DNA from 2 places in the Streptomyces sp. NPDC096040 genome. Region 1 is predicted to be linked to the other one. Evidence: predicted binding sites of a transcription regulator. Region 1 holds the regulator's gene; the other holds the start of a gene.

What was found. Region 1 encodes HspR, which represses chaperone genes until heat shock. Its sites were predicted from a motif close to TTGAGNNNNNNNNNCTCAA; they were not measured.
Region 2: dnaK (molecular chaperone DnaK) is a predicted target of HspR. The motif match lies at 3,862-3,880, and genes of this name have one in related genera.

The regions. Positions count from the first base shown of each region.
Region 1 covers NZ_JBEOTA010000014.1:47,615-54,178, reverse strand. The annotation lists gene ABTY98_RS20465 (sugar ABC transporter substrate-binding protein) at 237-1,349, opposite strand; gene ABTY98_RS20460 (PA14 domain-containing protein) at 1,643-2,233, shown strand; gene ABTY98_RS20455 (heat shock protein transcriptional repressor HspR) at 2,230-2,691, opposite strand; gene dnaJ (molecular chaperone DnaJ) at 2,697-3,869, opposite strand; gene grpE (nucleotide exchange factor GrpE) at 3,915-4,571, opposite strand; gene dnaK (molecular chaperone DnaK) at 4,568-6,400, opposite strand; gene ABTY98_RS20435 (MraY family glycosyltransferase) at 6,495-6,564, opposite strand, start outside.
Region 2 covers NZ_JBEOTA010000025.1:5,852-12,415, reverse strand. The annotation lists gene ABTY98_RS30080 (alkaline phosphatase family protein) at 1-67, shown strand, start outside; gene ABTY98_RS30075 (ATP-binding protein) at 426-1,487, shown strand; gene ABTY98_RS30070 (vWA domain-containing protein) at 1,484-3,295, shown strand; gene ABTY98_RS30065 (OsmC family peroxiredoxin) at 3,365-3,790, shown strand; gene dnaK (molecular chaperone DnaK) at 3,927-5,777, shown strand; gene narJ (nitrate reductase molybdenum cofactor assembly chaperone) at 5,811-6,305, opposite strand.

The DNA of each region.
Region 1 (6,564 bases):
GCCTCCCCCATCCTCGTGGGTGAACGCGTGGCACCCCGTCACGTTGACCTGGGCCCGTTCGCCCGGACCGGACGGTACGTCGAGTACGCCGACGCCGGCCCGGAGCCCGTGGACATGCGGCGGGTCCTGGATCAGCTCCCCTGATGGGCCGGCGCCTGAGCCGCGACGACAGCCGGCGGGTCGTCGTCCCCGGCCGGAGCCGCGTAGTGGCCCGCGGCAGCCGCCGGGTGGCGGGCCTACTTGAGGCCCGCCTCCGCGCACGCCGTCTTGTAGTCGGCGGTGCAGATCTGCGAGACCTTGTAGATGCCGTCCGCGACGACGGTGTCCTTGATCTTGCTCTTCGTCACGGCGCTGACCTGCACCAGCTGGGACGGGATGTTCTTGGTGGTGGGGCTGTCGACCTGGTCCTGGGTGAGCGCGTCGAACTGGATGTCCTTGCCCTGCACCTTGTAGACGGCCATCTCGGCGGCGGCCTCGGCCTCGTCCGGGTAGGGCTTGTAGACGGTCATGTACTGCTGGCCGGCGAGGATCCGCTGAATGGCGTCGAGGTCGGCGTCCTGGCCGGTGATCGGCGGCATGTTGGTGAAGCCGGCCGCCTTGAGGGCCTTGACGATGCCGCCCGCCATCGCGTCGTTCGCGGAGTAGACGGCGGCGATGTTGTCCTTGCCGATCGCGTTGATCGCCTTGGTGGTCTCCTGCTCGGCGATATCCGGGTCCCAGTCCTTGGTGTCGAACGAGGCCGCGGACGGGATCGTCACCTTGCCGTTCAGTTCGGACAGGGCGCCCGTCTTGAACTGCTTGGCGTTCGGGTCCGTCGGCGAGCCGTTGATCATGATGACCTTGTCGGAGGTGTCTACGTTCGGCCCGAGGCCCTCAAGGAGCGTACGGGCCTGCACCTCGCCGACGAGCTCGTTGTCGAAGGAGACGTAGGCGTCGATCGGGCCCTCGGCGAGGCGGTCGTAGGCGATGACCGGGATGCCCACGTCCTTGGCCTTCTTCACCGTGCCCGCGATGGCGTGCGAGTCGACCGCGTCCAGGACGATGACGTCGACCTTGTCGTCGATCATCTTCTGCATCTGCTCGGCCTGCTTGGAGGCGATCGACCCGGCGTTGGCGTACTCGATCCGGCCCTGCTTGTTCGTGAGCTCGGCGATCTTGGCCTTCATGATCGGGTAGTCGAAGTTTCTGTACCGGGCGTTGATGATGTCCGGCATCAGCACACCCACCGTGATGTCGTTGCCCTTGGTCGGGCTCGCGGTGCTCGACGATCCCGTCGCGTTGAGCACGCCGCAGCCGGCGAGCGAGAGGGTCATCGTGGACGCGGCCACAAACATGGCTATTCGACGCATACGGGGGCTCACTTCAGTGCGTTCCGGACATGGGGCTGCTTGCGACCCAGATGTCTGAAAAGACAACGCGTACGCCACACCCGGCGTCAAGCGGAACTACTTAACGAGTGCGCAACACTACCCTCCGCTGCACCTGTGAAGGGCAAGCGGAACCGCCTCCAAACTGCCTTTACGGACCCTCCACTCAAAGGGAGTTCACGGGTGGGCAAAGATCAGTACAACCAACTCCATTCCTCATGGGTCGACATCGGTAACGGCCGTCTCCGTCGTCACGGATACGCCCAGAGGATCGAATGAACCCAGCCAGACGCACCGCGGCCGTCACCGCATCGGCGGCCACGAACTGCGCCTCACCCGTCTACAAACGGGAGTTGTTCGCGGACACGACGTTCAAGGGCACACCGAAGAAGACCGACTGCGACTCCGCGATCAGCGAGAGCTGGAGCGGCGCCCCCGCCTCCGGCCTCCCGAAGGACGACTTCGGCTCCGGCGGCACCTTCGCCCTCGCCGTCTCCGGGCTCGACGGGATCCGGGTGTACGTCGACGGCGGCCGCAAGGTCGACCTGTGGAAGAACACCACCAGGACGGTGACCAAGACGCTCGACGTCACCGTCCCCCAGGGCAGGCACACCCCGCGGATCGACTACGTGAACCGGACCGGCGCCGCCAAGGTCGAGTTCACGTACACGCCCCTCACGTCGGCCGGCGTCGACAAGACCAAGCCCCGGCCGGGACTTCGGTCACGTACGACTCCACGACCGGCAAGGCGCGGCTCACCTGGACGGCCAACAAGCCGACCGGACGGTCGGCGCACCCGCCGAGTGACACGCGAGGGCCCGGAGGTTCAGGCGAACCTCCGGGCCCCTTCGCACAGGTGCTGCTAGTCCTTGGCCTTCTTCGGCCGCCACACCACCAGTGCGCTGGTCTGCTGGACCTCCTGATACGGCACCAGGTCGCGGCGGTACGAGGCGTGTACCGCTGCTTCCCGCTGCTGCATGGCGGCCGCCGCGCCGTCCAGGGCCGCTTCCATCTCCGCCACGCGGGCCTGGAGGGCGACGACCTGGTTCTCCAGTTCGATGATGCGCTTGATGCCGGCCAGGTTGATGCCCTCGTCCTGCGACAACGTCTGCACCTGGCGGAGCAGTTCGATGTCGCGGGCCGAGTAGCGGCGGCCCCGCCCGGCCGTGCGATCGGGCGAGACGAGGCCGAGGCGGTCGTACTGGCGCAGCGTCTGCGGGTGCAGTCCGGAGAGCTGGGCCGCCACCGAGATGACGTAGACCGGGGTCTCCTCGGTCAGTTCGTACGGCCCGCGGAAATTGTCACTGCGTCGACGGCCGTCCATCCCTGTCATGCTCCCTTCGCGGCCTCGAACAGCTCGGCGCGCGGGTCCTCGCCCGCGGTCGCCTCGCGGTACGCCTCCAGTGCGTCACGAGCATTCCCCGACAGGTCCTTCGGGACACTCACCTCGACGGTGACCAGGAGGTCGCCGCGGGTGCCGTCCTTGCGGACCGCGCCCTTGCCACGGGCGCGCATGGTGCGGCCGTTGGGCGTGCCCGGGGGCAGCTTGAGGGTGACCGGCGGTCCGCCCAGGGTGGGCACCCTGACCTCGCCGCCGAGCGCCGCCTCGGTGAAGGTCACCGGGACGGTCACCGTGAGGTTGTCCTCCTTGCGGCCGAACACCGGGTGGGTGTCGACGTGGACCATGACGTACAGGTCGCCCGCCGGGCCGCCCCGCTCGCCCGGTGCGCCCTTGCCGCGCAGCCGGATCCGCTGGCCGTCCGTCACCCCTGCCGGGATCCGGACCTGCATGGTGCGCGACGACTTGGCGCGGCCGCTGCCCTTGCAGTCAGGGCAGGGGTTCTCCGCGATCAGGCCGCGGCCCTTGCAGTCCGGGCAGGGGTCGGTGAGCGAGAAGCCGCCGCCCGATCCCCGCGCCACCTGGCCGGTGCCGACGCAGGTCGGGCACACACGCGGTGTGCCGTTCGCGTCGCCGGTGCCCGAACAGGCCTTGCAGGGGGCCTGCGAGGACATCCGCAGCGGGACCGTGGCACCCTCGATGGCCTCCGTGAAGCTGAGCGTGACCTCGGACTCGATGTCCTGGCCGCGCCGGGGCTGGGTGCGCGTGCCCGCGCCGCCGCCCCGGTTGAACAAGCCCCCCAGGACGTCGCCGAAACCGCCGCCGAAGCCGCCCCCGCCCTGTTGCGCGGTGCCCCCGAAGAGGTCGCCCAGGTCGAAGTTGAAGTTGCCGCCGCCCGCGCCCGGCCCGGGGCGGAAGCCACCGTTGCCGAAGAGGGCGCGCGCCTCGTCGTACTCCTTGCGCTTCTTGGGGTCGCCGAGGATGTCGTTGGCCTCGGAGATCTCCTTGAAGCGCTCCTCGGCCCTGACGTTGCCCTTGTTGGCGTCCGGGTGGAACTCGCGGGCGAGCTTCCGGTACGCCTTCTTGATCTCGGCCTCGGTGGCGTCCTTGGGGACGCCGAGGACCTTGTAGTAGTCCTTCTCGATGAAGTCCTTGGTGCTCATCCCCGACGCGCCCCCTTTCCGGTGTTCCGCTCAATCTCTACGACTTCAGCCCTCCTCAGGGCCGTTGTCCTTGTCCTCGCCGGCCGGGGGGGCCTCGTCGGTCCCCTCGGCCTTCACCGCCTGCGCTCCCGGCTGCGGTTCGGCGACCGCCACCCGCGCGGGGCGGATGGTGCGCTCGCCGATGCGATACCCGGGCTGCAGAATCGCCACGCACGTCGTCTCGGTGACGTCCGGCGCATAGCTGTGCATCAGCGCCTCGTGGATCGTCGGGTCGAAGGGCTCGCCCTCCTTGCCGAACTGCTGGAGTCCCATCTTCGCCGCGACCGTCTCGAGCGACTCGGCCACCGACTTGAAACCACCGACCAGTTCGCCGTGTTCCCGTGCGCGGCCGATGTCGTCGAGCACGGGCAGGAGTTCGGTCAGGAGGTTCGCGATGGCGATCTCCCGGACCGTGATCCGGTCGCGCTCCACTCGGCGGCGGTAGTTCTGGTACTCGGCCTGGAGGCGCTGGAGGTCCGCGGTGCGCTCGCCGAGCGCGGTGCGTACCTGGTCCAGCTGTGCGGTCAGACCGGTCAGTTCTGCGCTTGCGTCCCCGGCCGGGGCCGCCCCCTGTGCGGGAGCGGCCTTCGGCTCGGCGTCGTCGGGGGTGGCGCCGGAGGGGACGTCGGGCTTCTCCTCGAAGCCCGGGGTCTCCTCCGTCACGCGGCACCGTCCTTGCGCTCGTCGTCGACGATCTCGGCGTCCACCACGTCGTCGGCCTCAGCGGTGGGGGTACCACCGGCGGCGGCCTGCGAGGCCTGGGCGTCGGCGTACATGGCCTGGCCCAGCTTCTGGGAGACGGCCGCGACCTTCTCGGTGGCGGTGCGGATCTCGGCGGTGTCCTCGCCCTTGAGCGCGGCCTTCAGCTCCTCGACGGACGCCTCGACCTCGGTCTTGATCTCGCCCGGGACCTTGTCCTCGTTGTCCTTGAGGAACTTCTCGGTCTGGTAGACGAGCTGCTCGCCCTGGTTGCGGGTCTCGGCGGCCTCGCGGCGGCGGTGGTCCTCCTCCGCGTACTGCTCGGCCTCCTGGCGCATCCGGTCGACCTCGTCCTTCGGCAGCGAGGAGCCGCCGGTGACGGTCATCTTCTGCTCCTTGCCCGTGCCCAGGTCCTTCGCGGTCACGTGCATGATGCCGTTGGCGTCGATGTCGAAGGCGACCTCGATCTGCGGGACACCGCGCGGGGCCGGCGGCAGACCGGTCAGCTCGAACATCCCGAGCTTCTTGTTGTACGCCGCGATCTCGCGCTCGCCCTGGTAGACCTGGATCTGCACGGACGGCTGGTTGTCCTCGGCCGTCGTGAAGATCTCGGAGCGCTTCGTCGGGATCGTGGTGTTGCGCTCGATCAGCTTGGTCATGATGCCGCCCTTGGTCTCGATACCGAGGGACAGCGGGGTGACGTCGAGCAGCAGGACGTCCTTGACCTCACCCTTGAGGACACCGGCCTGGAGGGCGGCGCCGATGGCGACGACCTCGTCCGGGTTGACGCCCTTGTTGGCGTCCTTGCCGCCGGTCAGCTCCTTGACGAGCTCGGCGACGGCGGGCATACGGGTGGAGCCACCGACGAGGACGACGTGGTCGATCTCGCCGAGCTGGATGCCGGCGTCCTTGATGACGTTGTGGAACGGCGTCTTGCAGCGCTCAAGGAGGTCCGCGGTCAGCTGCTGGAACTGAGCGCGCGTCAGCTTCTCGTCCAGGTGCAGCGGGCCCTCGGCGGACGCCGTGATGTAGGGCAGGTTGATCGAGGTCTCGGTGGACGAGGACAGCTCGATCTTGGCCTTCTCGGCAGCCTCGCGGAGACGCTGGAGGGCCATCTTGTCCTTGCCGAGGTCCACGCCGTGACCGGACGCGAACTGCTTGACCAGGTAGTCGACGATGCGCTGGTCCCAGTCGTCACCACCGAGGTGGTTGTCGCCGTTCGTCGCCTTCACCTCGACGACGCCGTCGCCGATCTCCAGGAGGGACACGTCGAAGGTACCGCCACCGAGGTCGAAGACGAGGATCGTCTGGTCGTCCTTGTCGAGGCCGTAGGCCAGCGCCGCCGCGGTGGGCTCGTTGACGATACGCAGGACGTTCAGGCCCGCGATCTCGCCGGCCTCCTTCGTCGCCTGACGCTCGGAGTCGTTGAAGTACGCCGGGACGGTGATGACCGCGTCGGTCACCTTCTCACCCAGGTAGGCCTCCGCGTCCCGCTTCAGCTTCTGCAGGATGAACGCGGAGATCTGCTGCGGGTTGAAGTCCTTCCCGTCCAGCTGAATCTTCCAGTCGGTGCCCATGTGACGCTTGACCGACCGGATGGTGCGGTCCACGTTGGTGACCGCCTGGCGCTTGGCGACCTCGCCGACCAGAACCTCGCCGTTCTTGGCGAAGGCGACGACGGACGGCGTGGTCCGGGCACCCTCGGCGTTGGTGATGACGGTGGGCTCGCCGCCTTCAAGAACGCTGACGACAGAGTTAGTCGTGCCCAGGTCGATGCCGACCGCACGTGCCATGGTGATTTCCTCCAGCTGACTTGAGTGGAACGGACTCAAGTGTGCATCAAGCCTCGCCATGGGTCAACAGACCTGAGTCGCGACGGCTCAACTCTTATCCGTTCCTTACACGCAAGTGCCCGCTGACCTGCGTTGATTCCAGCCGACGGACCCCATAAACAGGC
Region 2 (6,564 bases), on a different contig from region 1:
CGGTCCGCAGGTTCCGTTGTCTGCGGGGCAGGCGGAGAGGACCGCGGAGGAGGGGCAGGCCGCGTAGGGGGCTGCGGGACGGTGTGGGTGGACGTGCACACGCGGTGGTGCCGCCCACGCGGTGGTGCCGCTCCCGCGGTGGTGCCGCTCCCGCGGTGGTGCCGCTCCCGCGGTGGTTCCGCTCCCGCGGTGGCTGCCTCACGCGGTGGCTGCGCCCACGCGGTGGCTGCGCCCACGCGGTGGCTGCGCTCACGCGGCGGAACTGCCCACGCAGCGAAACCGCATATGGACGCCGCCCCGCGCCCCTGGAGGGGCGACTCAGGCCGACCCGTGAAAAATCGGCTGCGTCCGCCCGGCTCCCGGCACACACTGTTCGGGTCGGAGGTAATCGTCACCTCCTCGAACACTCCTCAGGAGCCCACCCTTTGCAGGCAGCCGTCACCGTCACCCCCGCCCGTCTCCCCGAACTCCTCCTCGGCCTCGCCACCGTCCGGCCGGTCTTCCTCTGGGGCGCTCCCGGTATCGGGAAGTCCTCCCTGGTGCGGGAGTTCGCCGAATCTCTGGGGCTGGACTGTGTGAGTCTGCTCGGTACGCAGCTCGCGCCCGAGGACCTGATCGGCGTCCCGCAGATCCGTGACGGGCGGTCGGTGTTCTGCCCGCCCGAGGTGATCGCCCGGGACGAGCCGTACTGTCTCTTCCTGGACGAGCTGAACGCGGCCACCCCGGATGTGCAGAAGGCGTTCTACTCGCTGATTCTCGACCGCCGGATCGGCAACTACGAGCTGCCGAAGGGATCGATCGTCATCGGCGCCGGCAACCGGGCCACCGACAACGCCCTCGCCCGGCCCATCGCCTCCGCGCTCGTCAACCGGCTCGCCCACGTCCACCTGGAGGCCTCCTCGAACGACTGGCTCGCCTGGGCCGCGGGCAACGGCGTCCACCCGTGGATCCTGGACCACCTCACCGACCGGCCCGACCATCTGTGGTCCAAGCCGCCGAAGACCGAGGAACCGTTCTCCACCCCGCGCTCCTGGCACATGCTCTCCGACGCCCTGCACTCCTTCGGGCGCGACCTCGACGAGGAGACCCTGAAGGTCCTCGCGCACGGCACGCTCACCCCGCCCCACGCCACCGCCTTCTGCGGATACGTCAAGATCGTGCGCAGCCGGTTCGGGATCGAGGCGATCCTCAAGGGCGACGCCGGCTGGCCGCACCGGATCGAGGACCGCGACCTGCTCTACTACCTGGCCGAGTCGTTCCGGGGACGGCTGGTCAAGGAACTGCCCGTCGACAAGGAGCACATGTCGGCGAACGGCCGGCAGACCGCGTACCGCGCCAAGTCGCTGCTGGTGCAGCTCGCCGAGATCTCCGTCGAGGTCGCCCAGACCGTCATCGCCTCCGACACCGACGGCAACCCCGTGCTGCCCGCCTGGTTCCTGATCGAGGCCGCCCGGGACATGCCCCGGCTGGTGGAGGCCCGACGATGAGCCGTGGCGGCCGCAAGGAACAGAAGAAGGAACAGAAGAAGGACCCCGCCGCGGAGAACTTCGCGGCCGGGGTCGAGCTGCTGCGCGCCAACCCTGCCCTGCGCGCGGTCGAGTTCACCATCTGCCGGCACGAGAACTGCGAACTGGCGCCCCACGAAGGCCTCGTCCGGGCCGACTCCGACGGTGTGCTGCACGCCCACGCCACCCGGCGCGCCGAACCCGCCGAGTGGGCCTGGGCGTTGGCGCACTGCACCATCCATCTGGGCTTCGGTCACCTGCCTGCCGCCACCGGACCGCGCACGCAGCCGGACCGTTACGACCTCGCCGCCCGCTGCACCGTCGTCAACCGCTTCCTGCGGACCTTCCCGGTCGGCGAGGCACCGGACCATCTGCCGGCGTCCTACCCGGAGGGTGACGAGGACCGCCTCGCCGCCGGCTGGCGCCGCGTCGGCAGTGTCCCGGCCGCCTATGAGCGCGGTGGCACCAGTGGTGGCGAACCCGACCAGCTCCTCCTCTCCTGGAACGAGTGGGCGGGCCAAGTCCCCGACTGGCAGGTCGGGTTCGCGCACGCGCTGACCCGCACCATGTCCCGGGCGATGGACCTGGCCGGCGGCCGCCGCACCTCCATGACCGGGCCGCCGACTCCGCTGCGCCCCTGGGAACAGGCGCTGAGCTGGTTCGTCTCCTCCTATCCGCTGCTCGGCGGTATCGCGGCCGGGATCAAGCTGGTCGCCGACGCCGAACTGGCCCGTGCCCACGACATCGCCATCGCCGCCGTCAACCCCGAGGCGGGCGAGATCTACGTCAACCCGCTGCGCACCCTGGACGGCGAGGAATGGCGGTTCGTCCTCGCCCACGAGATGCTGCACGCCGCCCTGCGCCACGGCGACCGCCTCGGCGGCCGCGACCCCTACCTCTTCAACATCGCCTGCGACTACGTCATCAATGGCTGGCTGGTCGAGATGCAGGTCGGCACCATGCCCGAAGGGCTGCTGCACGACCCGGAGCTGAAAGACCTGTCGGCGGAGGAGGTGTACGACCGGATCGCCGTCGACCTGCGCCGGATGCGGCGCCTCGCCACCCTGCGCGGCAAGGGGCGCGGCGATGTCCTGGGCGCGCCGATCGGGCCGCCCGGTGCCTGTGCCGACCTCGACGAGTTCTACCGCCGGGGCCTTGGCCAGGGCCTCGACCTGCACCAGGCGCAGGGCCGCGGTTTCCTGCCCGGCGGCCTGGTCGAGGAGATCCGCGCGCTCAGCCATCCACCGCTGCCCTGGGACGCCCGACTCGCCCGCTGGTTCGACGAGTTCGTGCCCCGTCCGGAAGCCGTACGGTCGTACGCCCGGCCCTCCCGCCGCCAGTCGTCCACCCCGGACATCCCGCGCGCCGGCCGGTACTTCCCGCCCGAGGAGGTCGCCCGCTGCACCTTCGGCGTGGTCCTGGACACCTCCGGCTCCATGGACCGCACCCTGCTCGGCAAGGCCCTCGGCGCGATCGCCTCCTACGCCGAGGCCCGTGACGTACCGGCCGCCCGTGTCGTGTTCTGCGACGCCGCCCCGCACGACGCCGGGTACCTGCCGACGACCGAGATCGCCGGGCGGGTCCGGGTGCACGGCCGCGGCGGTACCGTCCTCCAGCCCGGTATCGACCTGTTGCACCGCGCGGACGACTTTCCGCCGAACGCACCGGTCCTGGTGATCACCGACGGCTGGTGCGACGTCCTGCGGGTGCGGCGGGAGCACGCGTACCTCGTCCCCGACGGCCGTCGCCTGCCGTTCACTCCCCGTGGGCCGGTCTTCCGCGTGCGGTGAGCAAGGATGTGATCGGATGGGAGGCAGCGAAACCGGTTCACTCGCCCCCGTACGCCGAAAGGAACAACCGTGGCCACCACGCGCACCGCACACACCGTTTGGGAAGGCAACCTCCTCGAGGGCAACGGTGTCATCACCTTCGACTCCTCCGGTATCGGCGAGCAGCCGGTCACGTGGGCCTCGCGTTCCCAGGAGGCGAACGGCAAGACCAGCCCGGAGGAGCTGATCGCCGGTGCCCACTCCAGCTGCTTCTCCATGGCCCTCTCGCACGCCCTGGCCGGGGCCGGCACCCCGCCCACCAAGCTGGTGACCAACGCCGACGTCACCTTCCAGCCGGGCGAGGGCATCACCGGGATCCACCTGACCGTCGAGGGCACGGTGCCCGGCCTGGACGAGGCCGGCTTCGCCGCCGCCGCCGAGGACGCCAAGAAGAACTGCCCGGTCAGCCAGGCCCTGGCCGGCACCACCATCACCCTGGACGCGAAGCTCGCCTGACCGTCGTGGCCCTTCGGATGCCGCGTCCCCGTCAAGGGGGCGCGGCATCGTCGTTTACGGGGTACCCGGCATTGACAACGGCCCGCTCAAGTTTTGTGCTGGAGTCGGGGAAGTGGCCGGGCGGAAGGGGACGGACATGGCACGGGCGGTCGGAATCGACCTCGGTACGACGAACTCGGTGGTGGCCGTGCTGGAGGGCGGTGAGCCCACCGTCGTGGCCAACGCCGAGGGGGCGCGCACCACCCCCTCGGTGGTGGCCTTCGCGAAGAACGGCGATGTGCTGGTCGGCGAGGTCGCCAAGCGGCAGGCGGTGACCAACGTGGACCGCACCGCGCGCTCGGTGAAGCGGCACATGGGCGACGGGGCCTGGCGGTTCCCCGAGAGCGGGAGCGTCGACGGCACGCGGTACCGGGCCCAGGAGCTGTCGGCGCGGGTGCTGCAGAAGCTGAAGCGGGATGCCGAGGCCTACCTCGGCGAGGACGTCACCGACGCGGTGATCACCGTACCCGCCTATTTCGACGACTCCCAGCGGCAGGCCACCAAGGAGGCCGGGGAGATCGCCGGCCTGAAGGTGCTGCGGATCATCAACGAGCCGACAGCCGCGGCGCTCGCCTACGGCCTCGACCGGGGCGAGGAGCAGACGGTCCTCGTCTTCGACCTCGGCGGCGGCACCTTCGACGTCTCCCTGCTGGAGATCGGCGACGGTGTGATCGAGGTGAAGGCCACCAACGGCGACACGCACCTGGGCGGCGACGACTGGGACCAGCGGATCGTCGAGCACCTGGTCAAACGCTTCAAGGGGCAGTACGGCATCGATCTCGGCAACGACAGGATGGCCCTGCAACGGCTCCGCGAGGGAGCCGAGAAGGCGAAGATCGAGCTGTCCTCGTCCACGGAGACCTCGATCAATCTGCCGTACATCACGGCCTCCGCCGAGGGCCCGCTGCATCTGGACGAGAAGCTGACGCGGGCTCAGTTCCAGGAGCTGACCGCGGACTTGCTCGACCGCTGCAAGAAGCCCTTCCACCAGGCCGTCAAGGACGCGGGCGTGGAGCTGTCCGCGATCGACCATGTGATCCTGGTCGGCGGCTCGACCCGGATGCCCGCCGTCACCGACCTGGTCAAGGAACTCACCGGCAAGGACCCACACAAGGGCGTCAACCCGGACGAGGTGGTCGCGGTCGGCGCGGCCCTCCAGGCGGGCGTCATCCGCGGCGACGTCAAGGACGTCCTGCTCCTCGACGTCACCCCGCTGTCCCTGGGCATCGAGACCAAGGGCGGCATCATGACCAAGCTGATCGAGCGCAACACCACGATCCCGACCCGGCGTGCGGAGATCTTCACGACCGCCGCCGACAACCAGCCCTCGGTCGGCATCCAGGTCTACCAGGGCGAACGGGAGATCGCCGCCTACAACAAGAAGCTCGGCGTCTTCGACCTCACCGGCCTGCCGCCGGCACCGCGCGGCGTACCGCAGATCGAGGTCGCCTTCGACATCGACGCGAACGGGATCATGCACGTCTCGGCGAAGGACCTGGCGACCGGCCGTGAGCAGAAGATGACCGTGACCGGCGGCTCCGCCCTCGCCAAGGACGACATCGACCGCATGATGCGGGAGGCCGAGCAGTACGCCGAGGAGGACCGCAAACGCCGCGAGGCCGCCGAGACCCGCAACCAGGCAGAGCAACTGGTCTACCAGACCGAGAAGTTCATCCGGGACAACGAGGAGCGGGTGCCGGGCGACACGAAGACCGACGTGGAGTCGGCGATCACCGAACTGAAGGCGCTGCTGGAACGGAACGCCGACACCGCGGAGCTACGGCAGGGCGTCGAGAAACTGGCAAGCGTCAGTCAGCGGATGGGTCAGGCCATGTACGCGGGTGCCTCCGGCGGCTCGACGACCGAAGAGCAGCGCCCGCCCGAGGCCGACGAAGAGGGAGTGGTGGACGCGGAGATCGTGGACGACGAGCGGGGCGCGACCGGGTGAGGCGATGCGGGGCAGGGGCCCCGCAGGAGGATGTCATGGGCGCGCTCCGGTGGGCGCGGGCGGCAGAGCCGCGCAGACCGCCTCCAGGACGCAGGCGTAGGGCGTGCCGAAGGCGGTCAGCCTGCGGCGGAGTTGTGCCAGACAGTCACGGTGCTCGGTGAGCAGGTCCGTGTTGCCGGTGCGTGCCGTGAACTCCAGCACGGCGGGCAGAAAGTCCGGCAGTTCCTCGCCGGTGAACTCGATGCCGTACGCCTTGTAGACGTCCTTGAAGCGGACCAGGGACGTGCCCTGGCGGGGGGTGTCGCCGTCCTGCCACCAACTGAGATACAGACGCCTGCGGTTATCGACGTCGAAGACCTGCACATAGTGCGCGGCCAGCTCCCGCGGTGGGGTCACCGCCGCGTGGTCGGTGAACTCCCTCAGTTGCGGGGCGGCTTCGCGCAGCAGCGGCAGCCGGGCGATGAAGTCGTCGTCCGGGTAGGTGAGGCAGAGCGCCGCCGCCTGGTAGAACACCGCGTCCGTGGGCATCAGGCCTCCTTGGCCTCGTCCGTGGTGGCGGCGGTACGTCGCCGCCCATGCAGGGGCAGCCGTCGTGGTCGAGGCCGCACCCCCGAGGGAGGGCCGGCTCCGCAGGCCGGCGTACCGCGTATGTCCGCGCCGGGCTCCCCGGGGGGTGTCTGCTTGTCGGTCACCTGCGCTCCCTTGCTCACCTCCCCCTTCGCTTCGACGCTAGGGGCGGCCGCGGGAACGCACCTGTCCAGGCGATCCGAACGGGTCACCCGGCCGA